Regions from separate parts of the Streptomyces sp. NPDC017056 genome, predicted to be linked through region 4. Evidence: riboswitches for the same ligand, from Rfam matches in the RefSeq annotation. Region 4 holds a riboswitch; each other region holds the start of a gene.

Region 1 (7,017 bases), on a different contig from region 4:
GGCCCGGCAGGGCATCGCGCTCGCCTTCCTGGCGGGCGTGACCACCGACATCGCGCTGCTGGCCACGGACCGCGACCAGGCGCCCATGGTCGCCATCGGCACGCTCGGGGTCTGGTGCCTGTTCGTCCTCGTCCTGCAACTGCGCAACCGCAGCAGCGCCGACGAACGCATGTACGCGCTGACCGCCGGCCTCACCTCGACCGCGCTCGCGGTCATGGCATCGGGCCAGCTGGCGGCCGCGGCCGACGCGGTCACGGTCGGCGCCATCGCGGTGGCCGTGGCGACCCTCGCCCGCGCCCTGCCGCTGCCCCCGGCCGCCTCCCTCGTCGTCGCACTGCTCGGCGGCGCCGGCGCGGGCATCGCGGCCGGCCAGCTCACCGGCCTCGGCGCGGGCGGCGCCCTGCTGGGCCTGGTGGCCGCCGGCTGCGCCCTGATCGGCCTCCGCGTCGCCAGCTACGACTACCCCTCCCGCTTCGTCCACATGACCGCAGGCGTAGCCCTCCCCCTGGCCCTCGCCTCCCCCGCCGTCTACGTACTGGGGCGCGCCCTGGCCTGACCGCGAGAGCCGGGCCCGGGCCCGGCGCAAGACCGGGCCCGCCAAAATCAAGCCCGTCTGGGGGCACCTCCCAGCGGTAGCTGGGGGAGTTTGAGGACACTCGGCCGCAGGCCGCGAAACAACACCGGCCCCTCCGGGCCGGTTAGGCTCGCAGGCGCAACATCAAGGACTGAACCGGAAAAACCGGGCCGAATTCGGCCCCACGCCTGGGGGTAGTGGTTCGATGCGCGCACTGCGAGTGCTGTTGGTGATCATCGTGATACTCGGCGGCCTGTTCGTGGCCGCCGACCGGGTGGCCGTGAACATCGCCGAGGACAAGGCCGCGGACAAGATCCGCAGCAGCCAGAACCTGGACCGGACGCCGGAGGTGTCCATCACCGGCTTCCCGTTCCTGACCCAGGTCGCGAACCGCAGCCTGGACCAGGTGGATGCCAAGATCGACGGCTTGAACGCGACCGCCGAGGGCCACACGCTGCGTATCCAGCAGATGTCGGCGCAGTTCCACGACGTGAAGCTGACCAGCGACTACACCTCGATCGAGAGTGCGGCCAGCGCCACCGGCGAGGCGCGTATCTCGTACGCGGACCTGACCGCCGCCTCGGGCAAGAACGTGAAGGTGAGCTACGGCGGCGAGAAGAACGGCAAGAGCCAGGTGAAGATCTCCCCGAATCTGCCGAACCTGCCGATGCTCAACGCGCTGGAGATCACCGGCACCGTCAGCATAGTGAACGGCGACACCGTCCAGCTGCGCGCCGACAAGCTGCCCGACCTGTGCTCGCAGCTGTCCGCCTGCCGGAACCAGGTCCGCGGCCAGACCGACCACCAGTGGAAGCTGAACCGGCTGCCCGGCAGCCTGAAGCTGGACAAGGTCGTCTCGACGCGGGACGGCATCTCGATCTCGGCCAGCGGCACGGACGTCAAGATTTCCGGCTGATCCGCCGCCCGGCCGGGGCACCCCCACCCCCGGTCGGCGGTATCGGAGTGAATCACCGCAAACCACCCGGGCGTCCATACAGTGAGACATCCTGTCCCGCACGCCAGTCCCCCACCGGCGTGCGGGCCGCCGCGGCACGGCCCGCACGCCTCTCGCGCCCCGTCCTCATATCGCGATGCGGACCAACGCGTCTCAGCATCCGACACACCGGTGACACGTCCCGCCGCCTCTCCCTACGATCGGTCGCATGCAGAGCTCTCTGAGCGGTTCCCGTTCGCGGGGACAGGCGAATCTCACGAAGCGGCGGGCAGTCGATCTGTGCCGCGTCGCCGCCATGCTCTGTCGCACTGCCTGACGGGCGGCCTCTTCCCCCCCGCCCCCGCCCGGCCCGCTGAGGCCACCCTGCCCTTCCCCACGCAGCGCCGCGTCCCCCGCCCGCAGCGCGCACCGGCGTACGCGTGCCCCGTAACTGCCCCGGAGGAGAACAACATGAGCCGTAGCGACGTCCTGGTGGACGCCGACTGGGTCGAGGCCCACATCGACGACCCCAAGGTGGTCATCGTCGAGGTCGACGAGGACACCTCGGCCTACGACAAGAACCACATCAAGAACGCCGTCCGCATCGACTGGCAGAAGGACCTCCAGGACCCGGTGCGCCGCGACTTCGTCGACCAGGCGGGCTTCGAGAAGCTGCTGTCCGAGAAGGGCATCGCCAACGACGACACGGTCGTCCTCTACGGCGGCAACAACAACTGGTTCGCCTCGTACGCGTACTGGTACTTCAAGCTGTACGGCCACGGCAGCGTCAAGCTGCTCGACGGCGGCCGCAAGAAGTGGGAGCTGGACTCGCGCGACCTGGTCGACGGCTCGCAGGTGCCGAACCGCCCGCAGACCCAGTACAAGGCGAAGGCACAGGACACCTCCATCCGCGCCTTCCGTGACGACGTCGTCGCCGCGATCGGCAACCTGAACCTGGTCGACGTGCGCTCCCCCGACGAGTTCAGCGGCAAGCTGCTCGCCCCCGCACACCTCCCGCAGGAGCAGTCGCAGCGCCCCGGCCACGTGCCCAGCGCCCGCAACATCCCGTGGTCGAAGAACGCCAACGACGACGGCACCTTCAAGTCGGACGACGAGCTCAAGGCCCTCTACGAGACCGAGAAAGTCGACCTGGCGAAGGACACCATCGCCTACTGCCGCATCGGCGAGCGTTCCGCGCTCACCTGGTTCGTGCTGCACGAGCTGCTCGGCCAGAGCAACGTCAAGAACTACGACGGCTCCTGGACCGAGTACGGCTCGCTGGTCGGCGTGCCGATCGAGCTCGGCGCCGCGAAGTAAGCGCACCGCCTCCCCGTACCCCTCAACCCACCAAGGAAGTACCCATATGTGTGGAGCACAGGCCGGCGGCCCGGACGCTTCGACGATCAAGCCGGGCGAGACCACCATCCAGGGCAGCGTGACCCGCGACGGCCAGCCCGTCACCGGTTACGTGCGGCTGCTGGACAGCACCGGCGAGTTCACCGCCGAGGTCCCCACCTCGGCGACCGGGCAGTTCCGCTTCTACGCGGCCGAGGGCACCTGGACGCTGCGCGCCCTGGTTCCGGGCGCGACCGCGAAGGACCGCACCGTCGTCGCGCAGCACGGCGGTCTCGCGGAGGTCGCCATCGCCGTCTGACGGCGACACCCATACGTACGCACGTACGGCCGCCGGGCCGCACCCCAGGGGTTTGGACGCCTTGGCTGGGGGTGCGGCCCGCCGCGCTTCCCAGCGGCCGCGGCCCGACCTACGGTGGAGTCATGTACGCGCACCAGCGCCCGCCCGCGCAGCGCCGGCACCGCCGGTACTTCGCCCTGATGGGCGTCTGCATCGCCCTGTTCGTGCTGGCGTGGGGCGTGGTCCGGCTGTGGTCCGTGCCGGCGGCCGTGGCGATGTGCGTGGTCGCCATGGTCATCCCGCCGTTCGCGGCGATCGTCGGCAACCGCAGGGAGCCGGGCGAACGCTGGTGGGACGAGTCCGGCGACCCGGAGTCCGACCGCTGGTGGCGCGAGATCGACGACCACGGCCCCGGCACCGGCCGCCGCTGAACCGCCGCGGGTCAGTACACCAGCGTCAGTACACCTGCGTCAGTACACCAGCGCCTGCACGCCGTCCGGCATGACCTCGCTGACGAACACCTGCGCCCCGGCGATCCGGGCGCCCTCGATGAGGTCCTTCTCCTCGATGTCGCGGCGCGCCGCGCACTGCGTGCACACGGTGATGGTGCCGCCGCCCGCCGTGATGGAGTCGATCAGGTCCGGCAGCGGCGCCGCGTGCGGCAGCTCGAACTCCGCGGCCCGGCCCGGCAGCGCGAACCACGCCGACTCCCCGGTCAGCCACAGCGAGACCTGCACCCCGCTCGCCACGGCGACCGCCGCCACCGTGAACGCCTGCGAACAGCGCTCGGGAGCGTCGGCCCCCGCTGTCACCTTGATCACCAGCTTCTTCGCCATACGGCCACTCTAGGGCGCGCGGCGGACCTCACAGCGCTGCCCTCGGCCACGCCGACTAGACTCGCTCCCGGTCCGTAATACCTCACTCCGTCCGAGGAGCGCGCTCGTGCTTGAGGCAGTCTTCACCACCCTGCTCGTCCTGGTAGCCGTCGGCGTCGTCGCTTTCGCCGGGCTGACCTGGAAGAAGCTGTACCAGGGCCAGCGCTAGAGACCCGCCCGCCCGTCACCACCACCGCCCTTCATACGAGCGCTTCGCGCGCCCCTGCCTTTTCCCCCTAATACAGATCGCCTGAGCTCATGATCGAGATCCCGTCCGACCTGAACCCGGCCCTCGTGCCCCTCGCCTTCCTGCTCGGCAACTGGGAGGGCGCGGGCGTCGCGGACTTCCCCGGTACCGAGAAGTGCAACTTCGGCCAGGAGGTCACCTTCACGCACGACGGCCGCGACTTCCTCGAATACACCTCGCACAGCTGGGTGCTGGACGGCGAGGGCAAGAAGGTCGCGCCGCTGGAGACCGAGGCCGGCTACTGGCGCATCGACAAGGACCGCAAGGTCGAGGTCGTGATGATCCGCGACGGTGGCGTCGCGGAGGTCTGGTACGGCGAGCTGGCCGACCAGAAGCCGCAGATCGACCTGGCCACCGACGCCGTCGCGCGCACCGCCGCCTCGGGCCCGTACAGCGGCGGCAAGCGCCTGTACGGGTACGTGAACAGCGACCTGATGTGGGTCGGCGAGAAGACCACCCCCGAGGTGCCGCTGCGCCCGTACATGTCCGCGCACCTCAAGAAGGTCGTCGACCCCAGTGAGTGGGCCAAGGACCTCAAGGACCTGCCGGACGACGGCATCGCCTTCTTCAAGTAACAGCCGTCTTCTCCATAACGACAGACGCAGAGCGCCCCGCGGGGAAAGTCCGGTGAGAGTCCGGCGCTGACCCGCAACGGTGAGCGGAACCCTGTTTCCGCCAGCCCGATCGCCCGCGGGGGCGCCCGTTCCGACAACTCGCCGTGGACTGCGAGGGGACGCCGCCGCCGGCCTCGCGCCTCGGACCACGGCCCCTTCCCGTACGGACACGGCCCGAGCCGAAGGCGCTGGTCCCTTGGCCGCCCCCGCCCGTACCGCCGCACCCCCGGCCCCCGCGACGGCGCCGCGCCGCGCAGCGCCGCTGCGTACCGGCCCGCTGGTCGCCGGGCTCACCGCCGCCCTGCTCGGCTCGCTGCTGTGCGGCGTCGGCCTCGGCGCCTCCGGCGTCGGCTGGGGCGACGTGCTGCGCTACCTCGGCGCCGGCCTGAGCGGCGGCACCATCTCCGCCGGCGAGGTCTCCGCCTACACCATCGTCTGGGAGCTGCGCTTCCCCCGCGCCGTGCTGGCCGCCGTCGTGGGCGCCGGGCTCTCCGCGATCGGCGTCGCCGTCCAGGCGCTGGTCCGCAACGCGCTCGCCGACCCCTTCGTGCTCGGCGTCTCCTCCGGCGCCGCGGTCGGCGCCAACGCCGTCCTGCTCTTCGGTTCACTGGCCGCGCTCGGCGTCTGGGCGCTGTCCACCGCCGCCTTCGGCTCGGCGCTGCTGGCGATGGCGCTGGTGTACCTGGCGGCCCGCAGCGCGCACGGGCTGACGCCGCTGCGGCTGGTCCTGACCGGCTCCGCGATGTACTACGGCTTCTCCGCCCTCGCCACCCTGATGGTGTTCGCCGCCGACCGCGGCGAGGCCGCGCGGTCCGCGATGATGTGGCTGCTCGGCAGCCTCAGCGGAGCGGGCTGGGGCTCGGTGCCGATCGCCGCGGCCGCGGTGGCCGCCGCGCTGGTGTACCTGATGGCCTCGGCGGGCCGCCTGAACGCGCTGGCCATGGGCGACGAGTCGGCCGCCGCGCTCGGCGTGGACCCGGGGCGGCTGCGCCGGGAACTGTTCGTGGTGACGGCGGGTGTCACCGGCGCGGTGGTCGCGGTCAGCGGGGCGATCGGGTTCGTCGGGCTGATGGTGCCGCACGTGACGCGGATGCTGGTGGGCGCCGGGCACCGGCGGGTGCTGGCCGTGGCGCCGCTGCTGGGCGCGGTGCTGCTGGTGTGGGTGGACATCCTGAGCCGGGTGCTGCTGGCGCCCGTGGAACTGCCCGTCGGGGTGCTCACCGCCGTCATCGGCGTGCCCTGCTTCGTCCTGCTGATGCGGCGCCGCGGCTACTCCTTCGGAGGCGGTGCGTGATGCGGATCGACATCGACGCGGTGTCCGTGGACGTGGCCGGCGCCCGGCTCGTGCACGACATCACCCTGCACGCCGGCAGCGGCCGGGTCGTCGGGCTGGTCGGGCCCAACGGCAGCGGCAAGTCCACCCTGCTGCGCTGCGCCTACCGGGCGCTGCGCCCGGCCGCCGGCGCCGTGCGGCTGGACGGCGCCGACCTGCACGCCATGGGCGTACGCGAGGGGGCGCGGCACCTGGCCGCGCTGCCGCAGGAGTCGGCGACCGAGTTCGGCTTCACGGCCGCCGAGGTCGTCGCGATGGGGCGGCTGCCGCACCAGCGCGGCTCGGGGCGGCCGAGCGCCGCCGACCTCCGGGTGTGCGAGGCGGCCCTCGCGCGGTCCGGCGCCGCCCACCTGGCCGAACGCTCGTTCCTGAGCCTGTCCGGCGGCGAGAAGCAGCGGGTGCTGATCGCCCGCGCGCTGGCCCAGGACCCGAAGGTGCTGGTGCTGGACGAGCCGACCAACCACCTGGACATCGCGCAGCAGTTGGAGCTGCTGGCGCTGGTGCGGGACAGCGGGCTGACGGTGCTGACCGCGCTGCACGACCTGAACCTGGCCGCCGGGCACTGCGACGAGCTGTACGTCATCTCCGGCGGCCGCATCGTCGCCTCCGGCGCGCCGCACGACGTGCTGGGCACCGAGCTGCTGGCCGAGGTGTTCGGGGTGCGCGCGCACCGCGTGCCGCACCCCGAGACCGGCGCCGTACAGCTGCTGTTCGACCGCCTGCCCGCCCGTACCGACCCGCCGGCCACCCTGTGAGGACCCCCATGCGCACCCGCCACCGCTCCGCCGCCCTGCTCACCGCCCTCGC
Region 2 (7,017 bases), on a different contig from region 4:
GGCACGCCCGACTCGTCCAGCGCCGCGCGCAGCAGCTCCTCGTGCCGGTCCGAGCCGACCTTGTTCAGGATCACCCCGGCCAGCCGCACTTCGGGGTCCCAGGACGCGAAGCCGTGCACCAGCGCCGCCACCGACCTGGACTGCGCCGAGGCGTCGACGACGAGTACCACGGGCGCCCGCAGCAGTTTGGCGACCTGCGCGGTGGACGCCAGCTCGCCGAGCCCGGAGGCGCCGTCGTACAGCCCCATCACGCCCTCGACGACCGCCAGGTCGGCGCTGGCCGCCCCGTGCAGGAACAGCGGCGCGACCTGGTCGGTGCCGCAGAGGTACGCGTCCAGGTTGCGGCCGGGGCGGCCGGTCGCCAGGGCGTGGTAGCCGGGGTCGATGTAGTCGGGGCCCACCTTGTGCGGGGAGACCGTGAGCCCGGCCTCGGTGAAGGCCGCCATCAGGCCGGTGGCGACGGTCGTCTTGCCGCTGCCCGAGGCGGGCGCGGCGATGACGAGCCGGGGGATGGTGCTCACGGTCTCGCTGCTCCTGGTCCTGCCGTTCTCGGTGGTGTGGTGCCCGGCCGCGCCGTCACCACTCGATGCCCCGCTGGCCCTTCTGGCCCGCGTCCATCGGGTGCTTGACCTTGGTCATGTCGGTCACCAGGTCCGCGAAGTCGCACAGCTCGTGCGGCGCGTTGCGGCCCGTGACGACGACGTGCTGGGTGCCGGGGCGGTCGCGCAGGACGGAGACGACCTCGGCGGTGTCCACCCACCCCCAGTGCATCGGGTAGGCGAACTCGTCGAGCACGTACAGCTTGTACGTCTCGGCGGCCAGGTCCCGCTTGACCTGCTCCCAGCCCTCGCGGGCCGCCTCCTCGTTGCTGAACTGCGAGTCGCGCTGGACCCACGACCAGCCCTCGCCCATCTTGTGCCAGGCGACCGTGCCGCCCTCGCCGGAGTCGCCGAGTACCCGCAGCGCCCGCTCCTCGCCCACTTTCCACTTCGCCGACTTCACGAACTGGAACACACCGACCGGCCAGCCCTGGTTCCAGGCTCGCATGGCCAGCCCGAAGGCGGCGGTGGACTTGCCCTTGCCGAGTCCGGTGTGGACGAAGACCAGCGGGCGGTTGCGCCGCTGGCGTGTGGTGAGCCCGTCGTCCGGTACGACGGACGGCTGTCCCTGTGGCATTAAGCGGCCCTCCGGTGAGTGTGGTTGGTGCCCTGTCCGCGTACGTCGCGGACGAGCGCGGAGACGCTGTCCGCGCGCAGCTCGTCGAGGGTGACGGCGGTGCCCTGGAGGTCCCGGGCCAGCTCGCCGGCCAGCCCCAGCCGTACCGGCCCCGCCTCGCAGTCCACGACCACCGAGGCGACGCCCTCGGCGCCCAGCAGCCGCGCCGCGCGGGACGTGCGCACCAGCGGCTCGGGGCCGCCGGTGGAGCGCCCGTCGGTGACGACCACCAGCAGCGGCCGGCGGGAGGCGTCCCGCAGCCGTTCCACCCGCAGCACCTCGTGGGCCTTGAGCAGGCCCGCGGACAGCGGTGTCCGGCCGCCGGTGGGCAGCGACTCCAGCCGGGCCGCGCCCGCCTCCACCGACGAGGTGGGCGGCAGCGCCAGCTCGGCCTGGGAGCCGCGGAAAGTGATCATGCCGATCTTGTCGCGCCGCTGGTACGCGTCGAGCAGCAGCGACAGCACCGCGCCCTTGACCGCGCTCATCCGCTTGCGCGCCGCCATCGAGCCGGACGCGTCCACGACGAACAGCACGAGGTTGCCCTCGCGGCCCTCGCGCACCGCCTCGCGCAGGTCGTCGCGGCGGACGACCAGCCCGGGGCCGCGGCGCCCGCGCGCCACCTGGTGCGGCGCGGCGGCCTGCACGGTCGCGGCCAGGTGCAGCTTGGTCAGGGTGCCCTGCGGGCGCCGGGCGCCGGTGGTGCGGCCGTGCGCCGTACGGGCCCGCGACCGGCGGCCGTCCGCGCCCTCGCCGAGTCCCGGCACGTCCAGCCGCCGCGTACGGAACGGCTCGCCCGCGCCGACGGCGGCCGTCTCGCCGCCGTCACCGGGGGCGCCTTCGCCGGTGCCCTCGGACTGTGCCTTCGGCTCGGCGGGGGCCGGGTCCTGTTCGGGGGCCTGCGGCTGCTCGGGCAGCTGCGGCTGGTCGTGTGGTGCCTGGTCGTGCGGTGCCTGGGCGTCCTCGCCCTGCGGGCCGTCGGTGCCGCCGTCGCCGTCCTGCGGCGGCTGCCCGCCGCCCGGCCCGTCGGGACCGCCCTCCGGACCGCCGTCGGGGTCCGGCTCCGGGTCGTCGTCCTCGTCCGCGCCGAACTCCTCCAGCGTCCGGTCGAGTTTCTCCTCGTCCAGGCCGGGGGCGTCGAACGGGTTGCGGCGGCGCCGGTGGGGGAGCGCCAGCAGGGCGGCCTGCCGTACGTCCTCCTCGCGGACGTCCGTACGGCCCGCCCAGGCGGCCAGCGCGCAGGCGGTGCGCGCCATCACGATGTCGGCGCGCATGCCGTCCACCTCGAACGCGGCGCAGACGGCGGCGATCTGCCGCAGCACCGCGTCCCCGAGGACGACGTCCGGCAGCAGCGCCCGCGCGGCGGCGATCCGCTCACGCAGTCCGCCCTCCTCGGCGGCCCAGCGCGCGGCGAAGCCCGCCGGGTCCGCGTCGTAGGCCAGGCGGCGCCGGACGACCTCGACCCGCTGGTCCGGCTCGCGGGAGGCGGCGACCTCCACGGTCAGGCCGAAGCGGTCCAGCAACTGCGGGCGCAGTTCGCCTTCTTCGGGGTTCATGGTGCCGACGAGCAGGAAGCGCGCCGCGTGCCGTACGGAGACGCCCTCGCGTTCCACGTACGAGGCGCCCATGGCGGCCGCGTCCAGCAGCAGGTCCACGAGGTGGTCGTGCAGGAGGTTGACCTCGTCGACGTACAGGATGCCGCGGTGCGCGTCCGCCAGCAGGCCGGGCTCGAAGGCTTTCACGCCCTCCGACAGGGCCCGCTCGATGTCCAGCGCGCCGACGAGGCGGTCCTCGGAGGCGCCGACGGGGAGTTCGACCATACGGGCCGGGCGGTCCTCCGCGCCGGCCGCCTCGTGCGGACCGTCCGGGCAGGCCGGGTCCGGCGCGGCCGGGTCGCAGGAGAAGCGGCACCCGGTGACGACGGGGACGTCCGGCATCAGCGCCGTCAGACCGCGCACGATCGTGGACTTCGCGGTGCCCTTCTCGCCGCGGACCAGCACCCCGCCGATGGCCGGCGAGATGGCGTTGAGCAGCAGGCTCAACCGCATGTCGGACATGCCGACGACCGCGGTGAACGGGTAAGGGACCGATGCCATTAAGGAGTACCCCCTTCGAGGGACGTGCGGTGTGCGGGTGCGGGGGAGGCCGCGCCGGGTGCGGCCGGGGTGCGGGGCGGTGGCGGTATCGGCGGCGCCCCCGGCGGCACGAAGGGCAGCCCCGCCGGGACCCCGTCCTCGATCAGCCGCAGCAGCGCGTCGGTGTCCGCGTGCTCCTCGATCAGGTCGCCCAGCTTGTCGAGCTGCTCCTCGCGCAGCGCGGCGAAGCTGGTGTCCGGCGCCGGGACGAACGCGCGGCCCGCGTCGGCGGCCACCCGCCGCAGGAACGCCCGCCGGAAGCCGTCGCTCTCCAGGGAGCCGTGCCAGTGGGTGCCCCAGACCGATCCGGACCGGCAGCCGTCCAGGAAGGGCTGCCCGCCGGTGACCTCGGCCACGCCGTGGTGGATCTCGTATCCCTCGACCGGCTCGCCCAGCGCCTCGCCGGACGGCCTGGCCAGGGTCTTGTCCGCGGCGAACCGTACGCGTACGGGCAGCAGGCCCAGCCCGTCCACGGTGCCGGCCTTGGACTCGACCTCGTCCTCGATGCGCTCGCCGAGCATCTGGAAGCCGCCGCAGATGCCGAGCACCGGGCGCCCTTCGGCCGCGCGCCGCCGCACCGCGTCGGCGATGCCGCGCTCGCGCAGCCACTGGAGCGCGCGGACGGTGCCGCGGGTGCCGGGCAGCACGACGAGGTCGGCGTCGGCCAGTTCCTCGGGGCGGTCCACGAAGCGCACCACGACGCCCGGTTCGGCGGCGAGCGCGTCCACGTCGGTGAAGTTCGACATCAGCGGTACGGCGGCGACGGCGACCCGCAGCACGTCGGCGCCGTGCGGCGGCGCCACCACGCTCTCGCGGACCGCGCCGCGCAGCGACACCCGGAGGCCGTCCTCCTCGTCGATGCCCAGGCCGTGCGCGAACGGCAGCACCCCGAGGGTGGGCCGTCCCGTCAGGCTTCTCAGCATGTCCAGACCCGGTTCCAGCAGCGTCACATCGCCCCGGAACTTGTTGACCAGGTAGCCCGCGACCAGCGCCTGGTCCTCCTGGGACAGCAGCGCCGTGGTGCCGAAGAACGACGCGAACACGCCGCCCCTGTCGATGTCGCCGACCACCACGACCGGGATGCGGGCGGCCCGCGCGATGCCCATGTTCACGATGTCGGTACGCCGCAGGTTGATCTCCGCGGGGCTGCCGGCGCCCTCGCAGATCACCGCGTCGTGCGTACGGCGCAGTTCCCGGAGGCAGTCGGTGACCGTGCCGAGCAGCTGCTCCTGACGCCCGGCGTGGTAGCCGCGCGCGCTCAGTTCGCCCACCGGCTTGCCCATCAGGACGACCTGGCTGCTGCGGTCACTGCCTGGCTTCAACAACACCGGGTTCATCAGCGCGCTCGGCTCGACGCGCGCCGCCGCGGCCTGCATGGCCTGCGCCCGCCCGATCTCCGCGCCCTCGCGCGTCACGAACGAGTTCAGCGACATGTTCTGCGCCTTGAAGGGCGCCACCTTGACACCCTTGCGGGCCAGCCAGCGGCAGATGCCCGCCGTGACCACGCTCTTGCCCGCGTCGGACGTGGTGCCCGCCACCAGCAGCCCGCCGCCGAGCGGTGCTTGACCCGGTCCGTTCACGTGGCGCTCCTCGCCGTCCGCACGTTGCTGCTCACTTGGCCCTCCCGGCCGTACGGGCCCGCCGTACGGCCCCCACCGCGCACCGGCCCGCGACCGTGGCCGCCAGCGCCAGCGCGCTCACCCGGCGCGACAGCGTGACGGCCCGCTCGATGTCCGGTACCGCTACGGGGCGCCCGGCGGCGCCGTTCATCACCGGCCGGTGCTCGACCCGGCCGCCGTATGCCAGGGTGCCCCCCAGCCGTACGCCCAGCGCCCCCGCGAACGCCGCTTCCACCGGACCCGCGTTGGGGCTCGGGTGCGACGGGCCGTCCTGCCGCCAGGCACGCCACGCGCCCCGCCGGTCGGGTCCCGCGAGGACCGCCAGCGCGGCGGTCAGCCGGGCACCGGGGAAACCGGCCACGTCGTCGAGCCGGGCCGAGGCCCAGCCGAAGCGGTGGTAGCGCGGCGACTTGTGCCCCACCATCGCGTCCAAAGTGTTGACGGCGCGGAACGCCAGCAGCCCCGGCACACCGGCGACCGCACCCCAGACCAGGGCGCCGACCACCGCGTCCGAGGTGTTCTCGGCGACGGACTCCACCACGGCGCGCGCCATCTGCTGCCCGTCCAGGGCCTGCGGGTCGCGCCCGCACAGGTGCGGCAGCCGCTCCCGCGCCACGTCGAGGTCGCCCACGGCGAGCGCGCCGCCGACGGCCCGCGCTTCGCGGCCCAGCGAGGTGCCGCCCAGGACGGACCAAGTGGCGGCGGCGGTCAGCGCTACGGAGGCGGCGGGGGAGCGGCGTACGGCACGGGTGAGGAGCGCGGCGCCCGCGGCGGTCCCCCCGGCGCACAGCGCGGTGTGCAGGGCCCCGCGCCCGCGGTCGTCACGCCACAGCCGGCGTTCCACGGCGGCCGCGGCCCGCCCGAAGGCGGCCACCGGGTGACCGCGCCGGGGATCGCCCGCGACCAGGTCGCCGAGGAAGCCGAGGGCCGCGCCGCACGCGTAGCCGGCGTGTTCGGCACGCATCGGATCAGACCGCCGTCGCGCCTCGGAGGGACGGTACGGGGGAAGGCACAGAAGATCGCGAACTGCGGCCGGGCATGGCGGTAGGTCCTCACTCAGGGTCCGCGCCCTGGTTCGACGGGTACGGCGACAAGAGTCTCCTGGCTCCCCGGATCGGCGCTTCCCCCGGCCTTCCAGTCCGTACGGGAACCTCTCGGCTGCGACGCGGACCGTGGCCCTTGGTGGAGGGGCGCTCCCCGGTGACAGTGGCGGGACCGCGCCGGATTCTCACCGGACTTCCTCATCTGTCGCCGAATGGCTCCGGCAGTCCACCACGCTCCGCGAGAGCCCGTCAACTCGCGCTTGACCTGCGGCGCGGGGCGGTGGCGACGCTGTGTCCCAGGACACAGCGAAGGGCGCCCGGCGCCGCGGCGGAAAGGCCGCGGCACCGGGCGCCCCGAGTGCGGTGCTTGCCGGGTCAGGCGGCGACGATCAGATAGATGCCGTACGCCACGGCCGCCGCGCACAGCGCGAAGCAGGCGTACGCCCCGGCCCGCGCCGCCCCGCCGGAGCCGCCGGCGGTCGCCGCCGCGCCCTCCTGCTGCGGCTTGCGGGACGTGCCGACGATGCCCAGGGTGAACAGGCCGACGATGCCGACCGTCACCACGAGCGTGACGCCGAAGACCTGGCCCAGAGCTGCCCAGTCGATGCTCATTCGCGTTCTCGTTCCTTGGTGGGTGCCGTGCGGCCGGGTCAGCCGGCCGCCGAGCCGGCCTTGGCGCGGCGCTGGGCGTGGGTCTCGTGCGGGTGGGCGGCCACCGGGGCCGCGATCACCGGCGCGGCGCCGACCGGGTCCGCGAGCGGCGCGTCGGCCATCGCGGGCGCGGGGACCGCGGTGACGGCCATCGCGGGCGCGGACACGACCGGCCCGGCGGGCGGCGGGGCGACGGCCTGCAGCGCGGCGGTGACGACGCCCGCCGGCTCCGCGGCCGGGCCCTCGTTGACGTTGGTGTGGTCCACCGGCTTGCGCCGGGAGGCCGCCCAGATCGCGCCGCACACGGCGAGCCCGAGGACCGCCACGGTCGCGATGCCCCAGTCGCCCTGCTCCGCC
Region 3 (7,017 bases), on a different contig from region 4:
CGGGACAGGGCGGCGAGGGCCTGCGGGTCCGGTGCGGCCGCCGCGGCCCGGGAGACCGCGTACGGGGGAATGACCACGGTGTCCGCCGCTGCCAGCACCTCGGGACCGTGCCCGGGGGTGACGGTCAGGTCCGAGTCGGTACGCACGGGCCGCCCGTCCACGCTCGCGGACAGCACCTCGTAACGGCCGTCGGCGGACCCCAGGACCCGGTGCGGGATGCCGAGTTCGAAGGGGTAGACGCCGTCGAGGGCGAGGACGACGACCTTGTGGGCGCCGGGCCGCGGGTCAGGGCGCATGAGGCCGTCCAGTTCGGCGACGCGGTCGGCGAGGTCACGGGTCCGGGAGGGCGTGGCGGACGCGGGGCGGGCGGCAGGGTCGAGGAGCATGGCAGGAATGTATCGGAAGCTGACGTTCTTGCCATCGCCAGGGGCCGGTCCGCACGGCCAGGATCAAGGCATGACTTCGACGAACACCCCGGAAAACCGCAACACTGCCGGAAACCGCAACGCCCCCGAAAACCGCAACACCCCGGACGGCGCCCCCACGATGCTCGCCCTGCACCAGACGGCCCTCGGCGGCCCCGAGGTGCTGCGCCTGACCGAGCTTCCCCGGCCCGTACCCGGCCCCGGGGAGATCCTCGTCGCCGTGCACGCGGCCGGACTCAACCCCACGGACTTCAAGCACCGCGCCCTGAGCATCTTCCTGCCGCCCCCGCCGCTGACCCTCGGCTGGGACGTCTCCGGCACCGTGGTGGAGACCGGCATGGGCGTCACCCTCTTCCGGCCCGGTGACGAGGTGTTCGGCATGCTGCCCTACCCGTACGGGGCCGGCTCCCACGCCGAGTACGTGACCGGCCCCGCCCGGGCCTTCGCCGCGAAGCCCGCCGGGATCGACCACGTCCAGGCGGCCGCGCTGCCGCTGGCCGCGCTCACCGCCTGGCAGGCCCTCGTCGAGACCGCGGACCTCCGGGCCGGGCAGCGGGTGCTGATCCACGCCGCGGCCGGCGGTGTCGGCCATCTCGCCGTACAGATCGCCAAGGAGCGCGGCGCGCACGTCACCGGGACGGCGAGCGCCCCCAAGCACGACTTCCTGCGCGGGCTCGGCGCGGACGCCTGCATCGACCACCGCTCCGAGGACTTCACCGACACGGACGAGCGCTACGACGTCGTCCTCGACGCCCTCGGCGGGGAGACCGCCACCCGATCCGTGGGCGTACTCCGCCCCGGCGGCATCCTCGTCTCCCTGCTGCCGGGCGCCGAGGACACCCGGGCCGAGGCGGAGAAGGCACAGGTCCGCGCCGTCACCCTGCTCGTCGAACACGACCGGGCCGGGATGCAGGCCATCGCCGGTCTCGCCGAAAAAGGCAGGCTCCGCGCCCACGTCTCCGGCACCTTCCCCCTCGCCGAAGGCGCCCGGGCCCACGCCCAGGGGGAGACGGGCCGCACCACGGGCAAGCTGGTCATCACCGTGCGCTGAGTGCGCCGCGCCGGCCGGGAGGGCGCCTGAGCACGCCCTCCCGGCCGTCTCCCGTCCAGGTTCAGGAGGAGAGAAGCTCCGCCCGGACGGTCCGCGCGGCGGCGACGAGGTTTTCCAGCGAAGCGCGGGTCTCCGGCCAGCCCCGGGTCTTCAGACCGCAGTCCGGGTTGACCCACAGGCGCTCGGCCGGGATGGCGTCGAGGCCCTTGCGCAGCAGGCTCGCCGCCTCTTCGGCGCTCGGCACGCGGGGGGAGTGGATGTCGTACACGCCGGGGCCGGCCTCACGGGGGTAGCCGTGTGCGGCCAGCTCGCGGGCCACCTGCATGTGGGAGCGGGCGGCCTCCAGGCTGATGACGTCGGCGTCGAGATCGTCGATGGCCTGGACGATGTCGCCGAACTCGGCGTAGCACATGTGCGTGTGGATCTGGGTGCGGTCGCGCACCCCGCCGGTGGTGAGGCGGAACGCCTCGGTGGCCCAGGCCAGGTACGCGGCGCGGCCGGCGGCGCGCAGCGGCAGCGTCTCGCGCAGCGCCGGCTCGTCCACCTGGATGACCGAGGCGCCGGCCGCCTCCAGGTCGCCGACCTCGTCGCGCAGGGCCAGGGCCACTTGGCGGGCGGTGTCGCCGAGCGGCTGGTCGTCGCGGACGAAGGACCAGGCGAGCATGGTGACCGGGCCGGTCAGCATGCCCTTGACCGGGCGGTCGGTGAGCGACTGCGCGTACCGGGTCCAGCGCACCGTCATCGGCTCGGGCCGCGAGATGTCCCCGGCGAGCACCGGCGGACGGACATAGCGCGTGCCGTACGACTGGACCCAGCCGTGCTGTGTGGCGAGGTAGCCGACGAGCTGCTCGGCGAAGTACTGCACCATGTCGTTGCGCTCGGGCTCGCCGTGGACGAGGACGTCGATGCCCGCCTTCTCCTGGAAGGCGAGTACGTCGCGGATCTCGTTCCTGATGCGCTCCTCGTACCCGGCCGTGTCGATGCGCCCCGCACGCAGCTCGGCGCGGGCGGCCCGCAGCTCGGCGGTCTGGGGGAAGGAGCCGATGGTGGTGGTCGGCAGCAGGGGCAGGCCCAGGTGGGCGCGCTGGGCGGCGGCCCGCTCGGCGTACGGCGCCGCACGGCGCCCGGCGGCGTCGGTGACGGCGGCGGCCCGGTCGCGTACCGCGGGGTCGTGGGTGATCGCGGAACCGGCGCGGGAGGCCAGGTCCGCGCGGTTGGCGGCCAGGTCGGCGGCGATGGTGTGCGTGCCCTGTGCGAGTCCGCGGGCGAGCGTGGCGATCTCGGCGGTCTTCTGCTTGGCGAACGCCAGCCAGCGCAGGACCTGCGGGTCGATGTCGCGCTCGGCGGCGGCGTCGAGCGGCACGTGCAGCAGGGAGCAGGACGCGGCCACGTCGACCCGGCCGGCCAGGCCCAGCAGGGTCCCGAGCGTGGCCAGCGACTTCTCGTAGTCGTTGATCCAGACGTTGCGGCCGTTGACGACACCGGCGACCAGGCGCTTGCCGGGCAGGCCGCCGACGGCCGCGAGCGCGTCCAGGTTTCCGGCGGCCGCCTCGGTGAAGTCCAGCGCCAGACCGTCGACGGGGGCCTTGGCGAGGACGGGCAGCGCCTCACCGAGCTGGTCGAAGTACGAGGCGACCAGCAGCTTCGGGCGGTCGGCGAGGGCGCCCAGCACGCGATAGGCGCGCTCGGCGGCGTTGAGTTCGGCGGGGGTGCGGTCCTGTACGAGGGCGGGCTCGTCCAGCTGCACCCACTCGGCCCCGGCCGCGCGCAGATCGCCCAGGACCTCGGCGTACACCGGCAGCAGCCGGTCGAGCAGGGTCAGCGGTTCGAAGTCGGCGGCGACCCCGGGGGCGGGCTTGGCCAGGAGGAGGTAGGTGACCGGGCCGACGAGCACCGGGCGTGGCGTGTGCCCGAGGGCGAGTGCCTCCGCCAGTTCTCCCACCTGCTTGCCGGAGTCCGCGGCGAAAACCGTGTCGGGCCCCAACTCGGGCACCAGGTAGTGGTAGTTGGTGTCGAACCACTTCGTCATCTCCAGCGGCGCCACGTCCTGAGTGCCGCGCGCCATCGCGAAGTAGCCGTCCAGTGCGCCGGCCGCGACGGCGGCGCGGTGCCGGTCCGGGACGGCTCCGACCATGACGCTGGTGTCCAGGACGTGGTCGTAGTACGAGAAGTCGCCGGTCGGTACCTCGTGGATGCCGGCGTCGGCCAGCTGCCGCCAGTTCGAACGGCGCAGGTCCTTCGCGGTCTCCAGCAGGGCGTCCGCGGTGACGCGGCCCTTCCAGTACCCCTCGACGGCCTTCTTCAGTTCCCGGTGCTGTCCCTGGCGGGGGTAGCCGTACACGGTGGCCCGTGCTGCCGCGGCTGCGGGCTTCGCTGTCACGGAACTCTCCTTCGCGAGCGTGATCTTCTCCGAACCCCGGCGACGGGACGAGAACGCGAAGGAATGACGGACCGGACGGACCATGGGGCGTCCGATGACGCCCGTGCCCGCCAGCTGTGGTCGCCGACCCTCCCTCGGGGTCACCGGGATGTCCGCGCACGCATGGACGCGCGCGGGCAACGGGCAGGTCTTCGGACTCGCGGGCACGCCTGCCGGATCGTCGTCCGGCGGACACCTACTGGCCGTCGCTTCCCGGATCCGCGGCCCGGATCCAGTGCGTATGACGGCGGTCGTTCCCGCTCACCGCTGCGGGGCAGTCCCGGATTCCCACCGGGTTCCCTCTTACGACGCGCCTGCCTGGCGGGCAGGGCGAACCAGCTGCACGGACACAGTAGATCGAGCGCGGCTCGCACGGACACCCCTGTTCACATGGCGGTACGTGAGATGGGACACGAGGGCCGCGACCGGCCTACGCGGACGGCCGCGGGCTCACGTTCATGCGGATGTCGTCGGCCGCCCACAGCACGAACCGTTCGACCGGCGTCACCTCGTGCCCCGGCGCGGGCCGGAACCGGAACCGCTTGAGCAGTACGGCCAGGACCAGTTGGGCCTCGACCGTCGCGAGAGCGGCGCCCTCGCAGCTTCGCGGCCCGATGCCGAACGGGACGTAGGCCAGCCTCGGCCGCCCGGCCACCTCCCGCGCGAGGAAACGCTCGGGCACGAACCTCTCGGGTTCGGGCCAGTAGCGGGGGTTCATGTGGACGGCCCAGAACGGGTAGAAGACCGTCGTCCCGGCCGGAATCTCGTAATCGCCCAGGGCGAGGTCCTCGGTCGTCTCCCGCGCACCGTAAGGACCGGGCGGGAACAGCCGCATCGACTCCTTGAGGACCATGTCCAGATACGTGAGCCGCCGCAGGTCGGCGTACCCGGGCACCGCGCGGTCACCGAGCACCCGGTCCAGCTCCTCGGCGACCCGTTCGCCCACCTCGGGGTGGCGCCCCAGCAGATGCAGGGTCCACGAGACCGCCACTCCGGTGGTGTGATGGGCGGCCAGCAGCGTCACCATGACGGTGTCGCGGATCCGCGCGGGCCGCTCACCGGCCGCGACGAGCGCACCGACCAGATCGCTCCGGTCGGCGGGGCCGCCGGAGCGGTGCGCCGCGACCACCCGGTCGACCGTCGCGCGGAGGTAGGCGAGGGCCCGCTCCGTCCGCCGCTCCCGCTCCTCCCGCGTCCCCGGCACCGGCACCTGGTAGAGCCGCCCCAGATATTCGGTGAGCACCTCCTCGAAGGCGGTCACGACGCCGTCCGGGTCAGCGGCGTCGCCGCCCAGCGCGTACTCGCAGATCATCCGCAGCGACAGCGCGGTCAAATCCTTCTGCAACGCGACCGGCCCGCGGTCGGCCTGCCCGGCCCAACGGTCCGCCAGTGCCGTCGCCAGGGCGGTGAACCGCTCGAAGTGCCGCTCGTGGGAGGGGCGTCCGGCCAGCACCGACAGCAGCAGGCGCCGCCACGGGGCGTGCTCGTCGGCCGGCAGCACCTGGAGGTTGCCCGCCTCGCACAGCGGGGCCAGGAACTCGAACAGCCGCTCAGGCCGCTTGTCGAGGTGAGCCGTAGCCTCCAGCAGCACGGGGTCGGCGACGGACACGGCCGTCTCGGCGCCGGGAAGCTGGAACCGTACGACGGGCCCGTACTCGGCATGCAGCAGCAACTGGTAGTTGTGCAGCCCGCCCGCCGCCGCAACAGCGCCCACCCCACCGTCCGCCCGGGGTTCGGGACCCGGAATACGCATGGTCACGCCTCCTAACGGCCTCTGTGATCACCAGAGCACGACGATATCCACGGTTGTCTCCGGCGTCGACGGCCTTGCGCCGGGAGCGCGCGGTCGTTCCCACCCGGCGTGACCGGGAAGGCGGCTGCCGTCCCCCTCACGGCGAGAAGTAGACCCCCGGCGGCACCCCGACCACGCGCCTGAATGCCGCCACGAAGGCGCTCGGTGACGCGTAGCCGACCCGTGGGGCCACCGCAGCCACCGTCGCGCCGCCCGCCAGCAGCGGCATCGCGGCCTGGAGGCGCACCCGGGTGCGCCACTGCCCGAACGGCATGCCGGTCTCCGCGGTGAACGCGCGGGCCAAGGTCCGCGCGCTCGCCCCCACTTCCGCGCCCCACTCCGCCAGCGTCCGGCTGTCCGACGGCCGGGTACGCAGGGCACGTGCGACGCGGCGCGCCCTGTCGTCGCTGGGCAGCGGCGCCAGTACGGTCGTCACCGACACCGGACGCAACTGGTCGATCAACACCGCTTCCGCCCGCTCCCTGGCCTCCGCCGGCAGGCCGTCGTCCGCCAGGTACGCGATCAGCTCGCGCAGCAGCGGCGAGACGCCCACGACGGTGGGCGCCGACCAGTCCACCGGGCAGCGGTCCGGCGCGCAGTACAGGCTCCGGCCCACGACCGCGCCGGCCGCCCCCGTCGCATGCTCGACGCCGGCCGGTATCCAAAGCGCCATGGTCGGCGGCAGGACCCAGGTGTTCCCCTGGGCGCGTACGGCGATGACGCCCCGCTCCGCCCAGGCCAGTTGGTGCGTCGTGTGCCAGTGCCGCCCGTACCACTGGCCGTCGTCGACCGCGAAGCTGCCGACGATGACCGCGGCCTGCGGAAACCCGCCGTGAGGTGCCAGCTGTCCGTATCGCGACAGGACCTGTCGCCCTACCTCGTGGTGGACGTCGTCGGCGCTTCCTAGCATCGCAGCATGGCCTCCATGAACCGCGTACACCAATGGATCTGCAGTTCCGGCAAGTGGGCACGGGGAGTCGAGCAGAACCTGCTCCCGTGGGCCCTCGACGGAGTGGAACTCGGCACCGAGACCTTGGAGATCGGCCCCGGCTACGGCGCCACCACGCGCGTGCTCGAACGCCGTGTGCCGGGTCGTCTCAGTGTCCTGGAAGTCGACGCCGAGTTCGCCAAGAACCTCCAGAAAACGTATGGGGACCGGGTCGAAGTCGTGCACGGCGACGGGACGTCGATGCCGTTTCCCGACGGCGCGTTCGACGCCGTCGTCTGCTTCACGATGCTGCACCACGTCCCGTCCCCCGGGCAGCAGGACCGCCTCTTCGCCGAGGCCCGTCGCGTGCTGCGCCCCGGCGGCGTCTTCGCGGGCTGCGAC
Region 4 (7,017 bases):
CACCGGCCCTCCGCCTCGTGGCGGCAGGCGACCGACCGCGCTTTCACGCTGATCGGCGACGGCCGTTACGAGGACGCGGGCGCGCTGCTGACGCGGGCGGCCGACATGGAGCCGTGGCTGTCGGAGTCCTGGTTCAATCTCGCGCTGCTGCACAAATTCCGGCACGACTGGGAGCAGGCGCGCGCCGCCGGGCTCCGCGCGGTCGCCCTGCTGGACCGCGAGGCCGGGGCCCCCGACTGGTGGAACGTGGGCATCGCCGCCACCGCCCTGCAGGACTGGCCGCTGGCGCGGCGGGCCTGGCAGGCGTACGGCCTCAAGGTCCCCGGCGAGGGCTCGCCGTCCGCCGAACCGGTCGGCATGGAACTGGGCAGCGCCGCCGTCCGCCTCTCCCCGGAGGGCGAGGCCGAGGTGGTCTGGGGCCGCCGGCTGGACCCGGCCCGTATCGAGGTGCTCTCCATCCCGCTGCCGTCCTCGGGGCGGCGCTGGGGCGAGGTGGTGCTCCACGACGGCGTGCCGAACGGCGAGCGCACCACCGCGGCCGGCCCCTCCTTCCCCGTGTTCGACGAGATCGAACTGTGGGCGCCGTCCCCGGTGCCCACCTGGGTCGTGCTCCTGGAGGCCGCCACGGAGACCGACCGGGACGCCTTGGAGCGCCTGGCCGCCGACGCGGGCTTCGCCGCCGAGGACTGGTCCTCCTCCGTACGCCTGCTGTGCCGTACCTGCTCCGAGAGCCGGATGCCCAGCGACGAGGGCGAGGGCGAGCACCTGGACCCGCACGACCACAGCGAGCCGGGCCACCCCGGCCCGCTCGGCCACCGCACGGCGGGCTCCGGCTCGCTGTGGGTGCCGGAGCGCGAGTGCGGCATCGCGGCCCCCGCGGGCCTGGTGCGCGGCCTGCTGGACGGCTGGGTCGCGGACAGCCCGGACACCCGCGAGTGGCGCGATCTCGAAGAGGTCTGCTGAGCGCGCGCACGGTGCCCCGTAGGCTTGAGGACGAATAGTTCGGGTTTCCAGGAAGGCGTACGGCGGTCATGGCGCAACAGCCTGTTTTTGATCACAACGAGGAGCGGGCGGCGGAGGGCTTCGTCGACGACGTGACCGGCGCGGCCGAGCGGGAGGCGGCGCACCGCGAGCGCGGCACGTCCCGCCCGATCACCGTCGTCGGCAACCCGGTGCTGCACAAGGAGTGCAAGGACGTCACCGAGTTCGACGAGAAGCTGGCCCAGCTCGTCGACGACATGTTCGCCAGCCAGCGCACGGCCGAGGGTGTCGGCCTGGCCGCCAACCAGATCGGCGTGGACCTGAAGGTCTTCGTCTACGACTGCATGGACGACGAGGGCGTCCGGCACGTCGGCGCGGTCTGCAACCCGGTCCTGGACGAGGTGCCGGTCGAGCGCCGGGTGCTGGACGACTCCAACGAGGGCTGTCTGTCGGTGCCCGGTGCCTACGCCGAGCTGGCCCGCCCCGACTACGCCGTCGTCCGCGGCCGGGACATCGAGGGTAACCCGGTCGCCATCGAGGGCACCGGCTACTTCGCGCGCTGCCTCCAGCACGAGACCGACCACCTGTACGGCTACCTGTACATCGACCGGCTCTCCAAGCGCGACCGCAAGGACGCGCTCAAGCAGATGTCCGAGCGCGAGCCGCGCTACCCCGTCGTCGCCAACGACTGACGGCGCGGAGACGTACGCCGAAGGCGGGCCCCGGAGATGTCCGGGGCCCGCCTTCGTGTGCCGTGCGGAGCGGCGGCCTTCTCAGAACTCGTCGTCGAAGGAGACCGAGCCCTCGACGGCGACCTGGTAGGCCGAGGCGCGCCGCTCGAAGAAGTTGGTCAGCTCCTGGACGTTCTGCAGCTCCATGAAGGAGAACGGGTTCTCCGAGCCGTACACCGGCGCGAAGCCGAGGCGCTGCAGGCGCTGGTCGGCGACGCACTGGAGGTACTCGCGCATCGACTCGGTGTTCATGCCCGGCAGCCCGTCACCGCACAGGTCCCGGCCGAACTGGAGCTCCGCCTCGACGGCCTCCTTGAGCATGTCGGTGACCTGGCCCTCCAGCTCGTCGTCGAAGAGCTCGGGCTCCTCCGCGCGCACCGTGTCCACGACCGAGAACGCGAACTCCATGTGCATGGTCTCGTCGCGGAACACCCAGTTGGTGCCGGTCGCCAGGCCGTGCAGCAGGCCGCGCGAGCGGAACCAGTACACGTACGCGAAGGCGCCGTAGAAGAAGAGGCCCTCGATGCAGGCCGCGAAGCAGATCAGGTTCAGCAGGAAGCGGCGGCGGTCGGCCTTCGACTCCAGGCGGTCGATGGACTCGACCGAGTCCATCCACTTGAAGCAGAACTCGGCCTTCTCGCGGATGGAGGGGATGTTCTCCACCGCGGCGAACGCGGCCGCGCGGTCGTCCGGGTCGGGCAGGTAGGTGTCCAGCAGCGTCAGGTAGAACTGGACGTGCACGGCCTCCTCGAAGAGCTGCCGGCTCAGGTAGAGCCGCGCCTCGGGGGAGTTGATGTGCTTGTAGAGCGTCAGCACGAGGTTGTTCGCCACGATCGAGTCGCCGGTCGCGAAGAACGCGACGAGCCGGCCGATCATGTGCTGCTCGCCGGGCGACAGCTTGGCGAGGTCGGCCACGTCGGAGTGGAGGTCGACCTCCTCCACGGTCCAGGTGTTCTTGATCGCGTCGCGGTAGCGGTCGTAGAAGTCCGGGTAGCGCATCGGGCGCAGGGTCAGCTCGAAGCCCGGGTCGAGCAGGTTCTTGCTGCCGGTGGTGGCGGTGTGCGAGGCGGCCGCGGTCGTCTCGTTCTTTTCAGGTGCGGTGGTCATGGTTACTGGCACGCCTCGCAGGACTCGGGGTTTTCCAGGGAACAGGCGACGGCCTCGGGATCGGCCGCCTGAGCGGGTACGGGAGCGGTCTGCGCGCCCCCGCCCGTGCCGCGCGCGGACTGGGCGATACGGGTCGCCGGACGCGAGCGGAGGTAGTAGGTGGTCTTGATGCCGCGCTTCCAGGCGTACGCGTACATCGAGCTGAGCTTGCCGATGGTCGGCGAGGCCATGAACAGGTTCAGCGACTGGCTCTGGTCGAGGTAGGGCGTACGGGCCGCCGCCATGTCGATCAGCGCGCGCTGCGGGATCTCCCAGGCCGTGCGGTACAGCTCGCGGGTCTCGGCGGGAATCCAGTCCAGCTCCTGCACCGAGCCGTTGGCCTCGCGCAGCGCGTCACGGGTCCGGGCGTCCCACAGGCCCAGCGCCTTCAACTCCTCGATCAGGTACGCGTTGACCTGGAGGAACTCGCCCGACAGCGTCTCGCGCTTGAACAGGTTGGAGACCTGCGGCTCGATGCACTCGTAGACGCCCGCGATGGAGGCGATGGTGGCGGTCGGCGCGATGGCCAGCAGCAGCGAGTTGCGCATGCCGGTCGCCGCGATACGGGTGCGCAGCGCCGCCCACCGGTCCGCCCAGCGCGGCTCGGCGTTCGGGTAGTGGTCGGGGTGCAGCACGCCGCGGGCCGTGCGGGTCGCGGACCAGGCCGGGTGCGGGCCGTGCCGCTCGGCGAGGTCGGCGGACGCCTCGTACGCCGCGAGCATGATCCGCTCCGAGATGCGGGTGGACAGCTCCTGGGCCTCGGGCGAGTCGAAGTGCAGCCGCAGCCGGAAGAAGACGTCCTGGAGGCCCATCAGGCCCAGGCCCACAGGCCGCCAGCGGGAGTTGGAGGCGCCGGCCTGCTCGGTCGGGTAGAAGTTGATGTCCACGACGCGGTCGAGGAAGGTGACCGCCGTGCGGACGGTGGCGTCCAGCTTCTCCCAGTCCATCTCGCCGTTGTCACCCAGGTGGGCGGCGAGGTTGACCGAGCCGAGGTTGCAGACGGCGGTCTCGCCGTCGTCCGTGACCTCCAGGATCTCGGTGCACAGGTTGGAGGAGTGCACGACCTTGCCGGGCTCGGCGGTCTGGTTGGCGGTGCGGTTGGCGGCGTCCTTGAAGGTCATCCAGCCGTTGCCGGTCTGCGCGAGGGTGCGCATCATCCGCGAGTACAGGACCCGGGCCGGGACCTGCTTGACGGCGCGGCCCTCGGCCTCCGCCTTGCGGTACGCGGCGTCGAACTCGTCGCCGTACAGGTCCACCAGCTCGGGCGCGTCGCTGGGGGAGAACAGCGACCAGTCGGCGTCGGCCTCGACGCGGCGCATGAACTCGTCGGGGATCCAGTGCGCGATGTTGAGGTTGTGGGTGCGCCGGGCCTCCTCGCCCGTGTTGTCGCGCAGCTCCAGGAACTCCTCCAGGTCCGCGTGCCAGGTCTCCAGGTAGACGCAGGCGGCGCCCTTGCGCCGGCCGCCCTGGTTCACGGCCGCGACCGAGGCGTCCAGAGTGCGCAGGAACGGCACGATGCCGTTGGAGTGGCCGTTGGTGCCGCGGATCAGCGAGCCGCGGGCGCGGACCCGGGAGTACGACAGGCCGATGCCGCCGGCGTGCTTCGACAGGCGCGCCACCTGGTGGTAGCGGTCGTAGATCGAGTCCAGCTCGTCCAGGGGGGAGTCCAGCAGGTAGCAGGAGGACATCTGCGGGTGCCGGGTGCCGGAGTTGAACAGCGTGGGCGAGGAGGGCAGGTACGACAGGGTGCTGGTCAGGCGGTACAGCTCGGCGACGTCGGCGAGCGCCCGCTCGCTGTGGTCCTCGGCCAGGCCGCAGGCCACCCGCAGCAGGAAGTGCTGCGGGGTCTCGATCACCTGGCGGGAGATCGGGTGGCGCAGCAGGTAGCGGGAGTGCAGGGTGCGCAGGCCGAAGTAGCCGAACCGGTCGTCGGCGCCGTCCGCCAGGGCGCGGTCGACCAGTGCGTCCAGGCGGTCGGCGTGGGTGCGCACGAACTCGGCCGTGGAGTCGGCGATCAGGCCCTCGCGGTGGCCTGTGGCGACGGAGGCGGAGAAGGCGACCGCCCCCTCCGCGGCCGCCTCCTCCGCGATGGCGCGGGTCAGCAGGCGCGCGGCGAGCTTGGAGTACTGCGGCTCGTCGCCGATCAGGCCCGCCGCGGCCTCCATGGCCAGGGAGCGCAGTTCGGCCTCGTCCGAGCCGGGGTGGCGGCCGCGCAGCGCGGCGGCGGCGATCTTGCCCGGGTCGGTGGCGGCCAGGTCGGCGGTGAGGTCGGTCAGCGTGCGCAGCAGGGCGGCGCCGGGGCCGTCCTCGGCCCGGCCGTCGGCACCCTGCCGGGGCTGCGTGTCCTTCGCGGGCTGCACGACCTGCTCGGCTGCTGCGGGCTCCGTTGGCGCGATGGTCACGTGCTGCTCTCCCTCACTCGGCGGGGGCCTGGGGAGGAGCGCGACGGCCGCGTGCGGGCGTGCGGCACCCCCGGCACGGCAAGGGGCGCGCGGGCACACCGCGCAGCGTCCACCGGTCCAACCCGCGAGACCCGGACGTATCGACGACCGCGCCGGTCCTGGCGCGGGCGTGCTGTGGGCAGGTCTTCGGACTCACGGGTGCGGATTTACGCACTTCGTACACCGTTGCGGGACAGTTCCGGATTCGCACCGGATTCCCCTGCGACGACAGCGAGCACGAGCATACATCTTGTGCCGCCTCGTGCACCCACCCCCATATCTTGTGTCGCGTTGCGACGGGGTTGTCCGAAGCCGTGGTATTCGGGGGCCGTCCCGAGGCCATTCTCCGGGCCCAGCAAGGCGCCCCGCGGTCCGCTCCGGGGCCGCTTCCGGCCTGCCGTGGGGCGGTTCGCGGGCCGCCTGGACGGGGGCTGATGCAGGGGGCGTATTGGTGGCGCGGAACATCCCTGATGCGTTGACCGGGACCCCTGAAGCGTATTGGCTCCTTGTCTGCTCTGTCGCCCGATGGGGCGGGTGGGGGACAAGTGTGAGGGGGGAGACATGCGAAGAACCGGTGCGGCGCGTGGCGCGGTCCGGGTTGCGGGTCTGATGGCGGGGGTCTGCGTCGTGGCGGGCGCGCTGCCTGCCACGGCCGTCGCGGAGACGGCGGCGGCCCCGGCCACCGAGCGGGTCAGCGTCGCCGCGGACGGAACGCAGGGAAACGGTTTTTCGGGCGATCCGAGGCTCAGCGCGAACGGGCGGTTCGTGGCATTCTCCTCGGACGCCACCAATCTGGGACCCATCGACGCCAACGGCCAACAGGACGTCTACGTCAAGGATTTACGGACGGGAAAGGTCGACCTGGTCAGTGTCGCCAGTGACGGCACCCGCGGCGACGCCCTCTCCGGCTCGCCCGAGATCAGCGCCGACGGGCGGTATGTGGCCTTCTACTCCAGCGCGACGAACCTGGTCCCCGGCGACACCAACGGCGAGGGCGACGTCTCCGTCCACGACCGCCGCACCGGGCGCACCGTGAGCCCCACCGCGGGCGCCGGGACATCCCCGTACGGATACGGGGTCCAGAACTTCGCCCTCAGCGGCGACGGCCACCGCCTCGCCTTCGGCTCCCACCGCCCGGACCTGGTGCCCGACGACACCAACGAGCGCCTGGACGTCTTCGTCCACGATGTGCAGAAGGGAACGACGAAACGGGTCAGCGTGGCGAGCGACGGCAGCCAGGCCGACGGCCCGTCCGCCTTCCCGTCGATCAGCGCCGACGGCCGCCGGGTGGCGTTCACCTCGAAGGCGACCAATCTCACCCCCGCCCGGCCCGGCTTCCGCCGCCCGCCGCCGCAGGACCCCATGTACGTCCACGACCTGGCCACCGGGCGGACCAGGGCGGCGAGCCTGAGCACCACGGACGCCGTGGTCGGCGTGTCACCGTTCCCCCGGCTCAGCCCCGACGGCCGGTACGCGGTCTTCGCCGCCGTGGCCGACGACGTGGTGCCGGACGACACCAACGGCACGTACGACCTCTTCGCCCGCGACCTGGAACAGGGCACCACCCGGCTGCTGTCCCGCGCCCACGACGGCGCCCAGGGCAACGGCTGGTCCTCCGAAGGGCGGCTCAGCGCCGACAACCGGCGGCTCTTCTTCACCTCAGCGGCCGCCAACCTGGTGCCCGGTGACACCAACGGGCAGGTGGACGGCTTCGTCCG

What was found. A riboswitch is a leader RNA that binds a small molecule or an ion and turns the genes downstream of it on or off. The one in region 4 is predicted to bind cobalamin.
Region 1: it holds a riboswitch for cobalamin, as region 4 does, so the genes downstream of both, ACH4OW_RS14385 (FecCD family ABC transporter permease) here and ACH4OW_RS22165 (ribonucleoside-diphosphate reductase subunit alpha) in region 4, are expected to answer to the same signal.
Region 2: it holds a riboswitch for cobalamin, as region 4 does, so the genes downstream of both, ACH4OW_RS36550 (cobalamin biosynthesis protein) here and ACH4OW_RS22165 (ribonucleoside-diphosphate reductase subunit alpha) in region 4, are expected to answer to the same signal.
Region 3: it holds a riboswitch for cobalamin, as region 4 does, so the genes downstream of both, metE (5-methyltetrahydropteroyltriglutamate--homocysteine S-methyltransferase) here and ACH4OW_RS22165 (ribonucleoside-diphosphate reductase subunit alpha) in region 4, are expected to answer to the same signal.

Annotation. Positions count from the first base shown of each region.
Region 1 covers NZ_JBIRPD010000007.1:21,687-28,703, reverse strand. Annotated here, with positions in the region: gene ACH4OW_RS14425 (hypothetical protein) at 1-556, shown strand, start outside; gene ACH4OW_RS14420 (DUF2993 domain-containing protein) at 780-1,490, shown strand; gene ACH4OW_RS14415 (putative leader peptide) at 1,738-1,845, shown strand; gene ACH4OW_RS14410 (sulfurtransferase) at 1,980-2,825, shown strand; gene ACH4OW_RS14405 (DUF1416 domain-containing protein) at 2,872-3,162, shown strand; gene ACH4OW_RS14400 (DUF3099 domain-containing protein) at 3,285-3,572, shown strand; gene ACH4OW_RS14395 (DsrE family protein) at 3,612-3,977, opposite strand; gene ACH4OW_RS14390 (FABP family protein) at 4,275-4,838, shown strand; cobalamin riboswitch at 4,834-4,974, shown strand; gene ACH4OW_RS14385 (FecCD family ABC transporter permease) at 5,074-6,171, shown strand; gene ACH4OW_RS14380 (ABC transporter ATP-binding protein) at 6,171-6,965, shown strand; gene ACH4OW_RS14375 (ABC transporter substrate-binding protein) at 6,974-7,017, shown strand, end outside.
Region 2 covers NZ_JBIRPD010000030.1:58,042-65,058, reverse strand. Annotated here, with positions in the region: gene ACH4OW_RS36570 (cobyrinate a,c-diamide synthase) at 1-521, opposite strand, end outside; gene cobO (cob(I)yrinic acid a,c-diamide adenosyltransferase) at 577-1,176, opposite strand; gene ACH4OW_RS36560 (putative cobaltochelatase) at 1,176-3,308, opposite strand; gene ACH4OW_RS36555 (cobyric acid synthase) at 3,308-4,927, opposite strand; gene ACH4OW_RS36550 (cobalamin biosynthesis protein) at 4,959-5,930, opposite strand; cobalamin riboswitch at 6,061-6,211, opposite strand; gene ACH4OW_RS36545 (hypothetical protein) at 6,385-6,621, opposite strand; gene ACH4OW_RS36540 (inorganic phosphate transporter) at 6,660-7,017, opposite strand, start outside.
Region 3 covers NZ_JBIRPD010000031.1:49,928-56,944, reverse strand. Annotated here, with positions in the region: gene ACH4OW_RS36925 (GlxA family transcriptional regulator) at 1-386, opposite strand, end outside; gene ACH4OW_RS36920 (NADP-dependent oxidoreductase) at 457-1,476, shown strand; gene metE (5-methyltetrahydropteroyltriglutamate--homocysteine S-methyltransferase) at 1,538-3,856, opposite strand; cobalamin riboswitch at 4,021-4,250, opposite strand; gene ACH4OW_RS36910 (cytochrome P450) at 4,326-5,648, opposite strand; gene ACH4OW_RS36905 (AraC family transcriptional regulator) at 5,785-6,597, opposite strand; gene ACH4OW_RS36900 (class I SAM-dependent methyltransferase) at 6,604-7,017, shown strand, end outside.
Region 4 covers NZ_JBIRPD010000011.1:270,603-277,619, forward strand. Annotated here, with positions in the region: gene ACH4OW_RS22150 (hypothetical protein) at 1-963, shown strand, start outside; gene def (peptide deformylase) at 1,032-1,673, shown strand; gene ACH4OW_RS22160 (ribonucleotide-diphosphate reductase subunit beta) at 1,755-2,819, opposite strand; gene ACH4OW_RS22165 (ribonucleoside-diphosphate reductase subunit alpha) at 2,822-5,260, opposite strand; cobalamin riboswitch at 5,420-5,561, opposite strand; gene ACH4OW_RS22170 (TolB family protein) at 5,861-7,017, shown strand, end outside.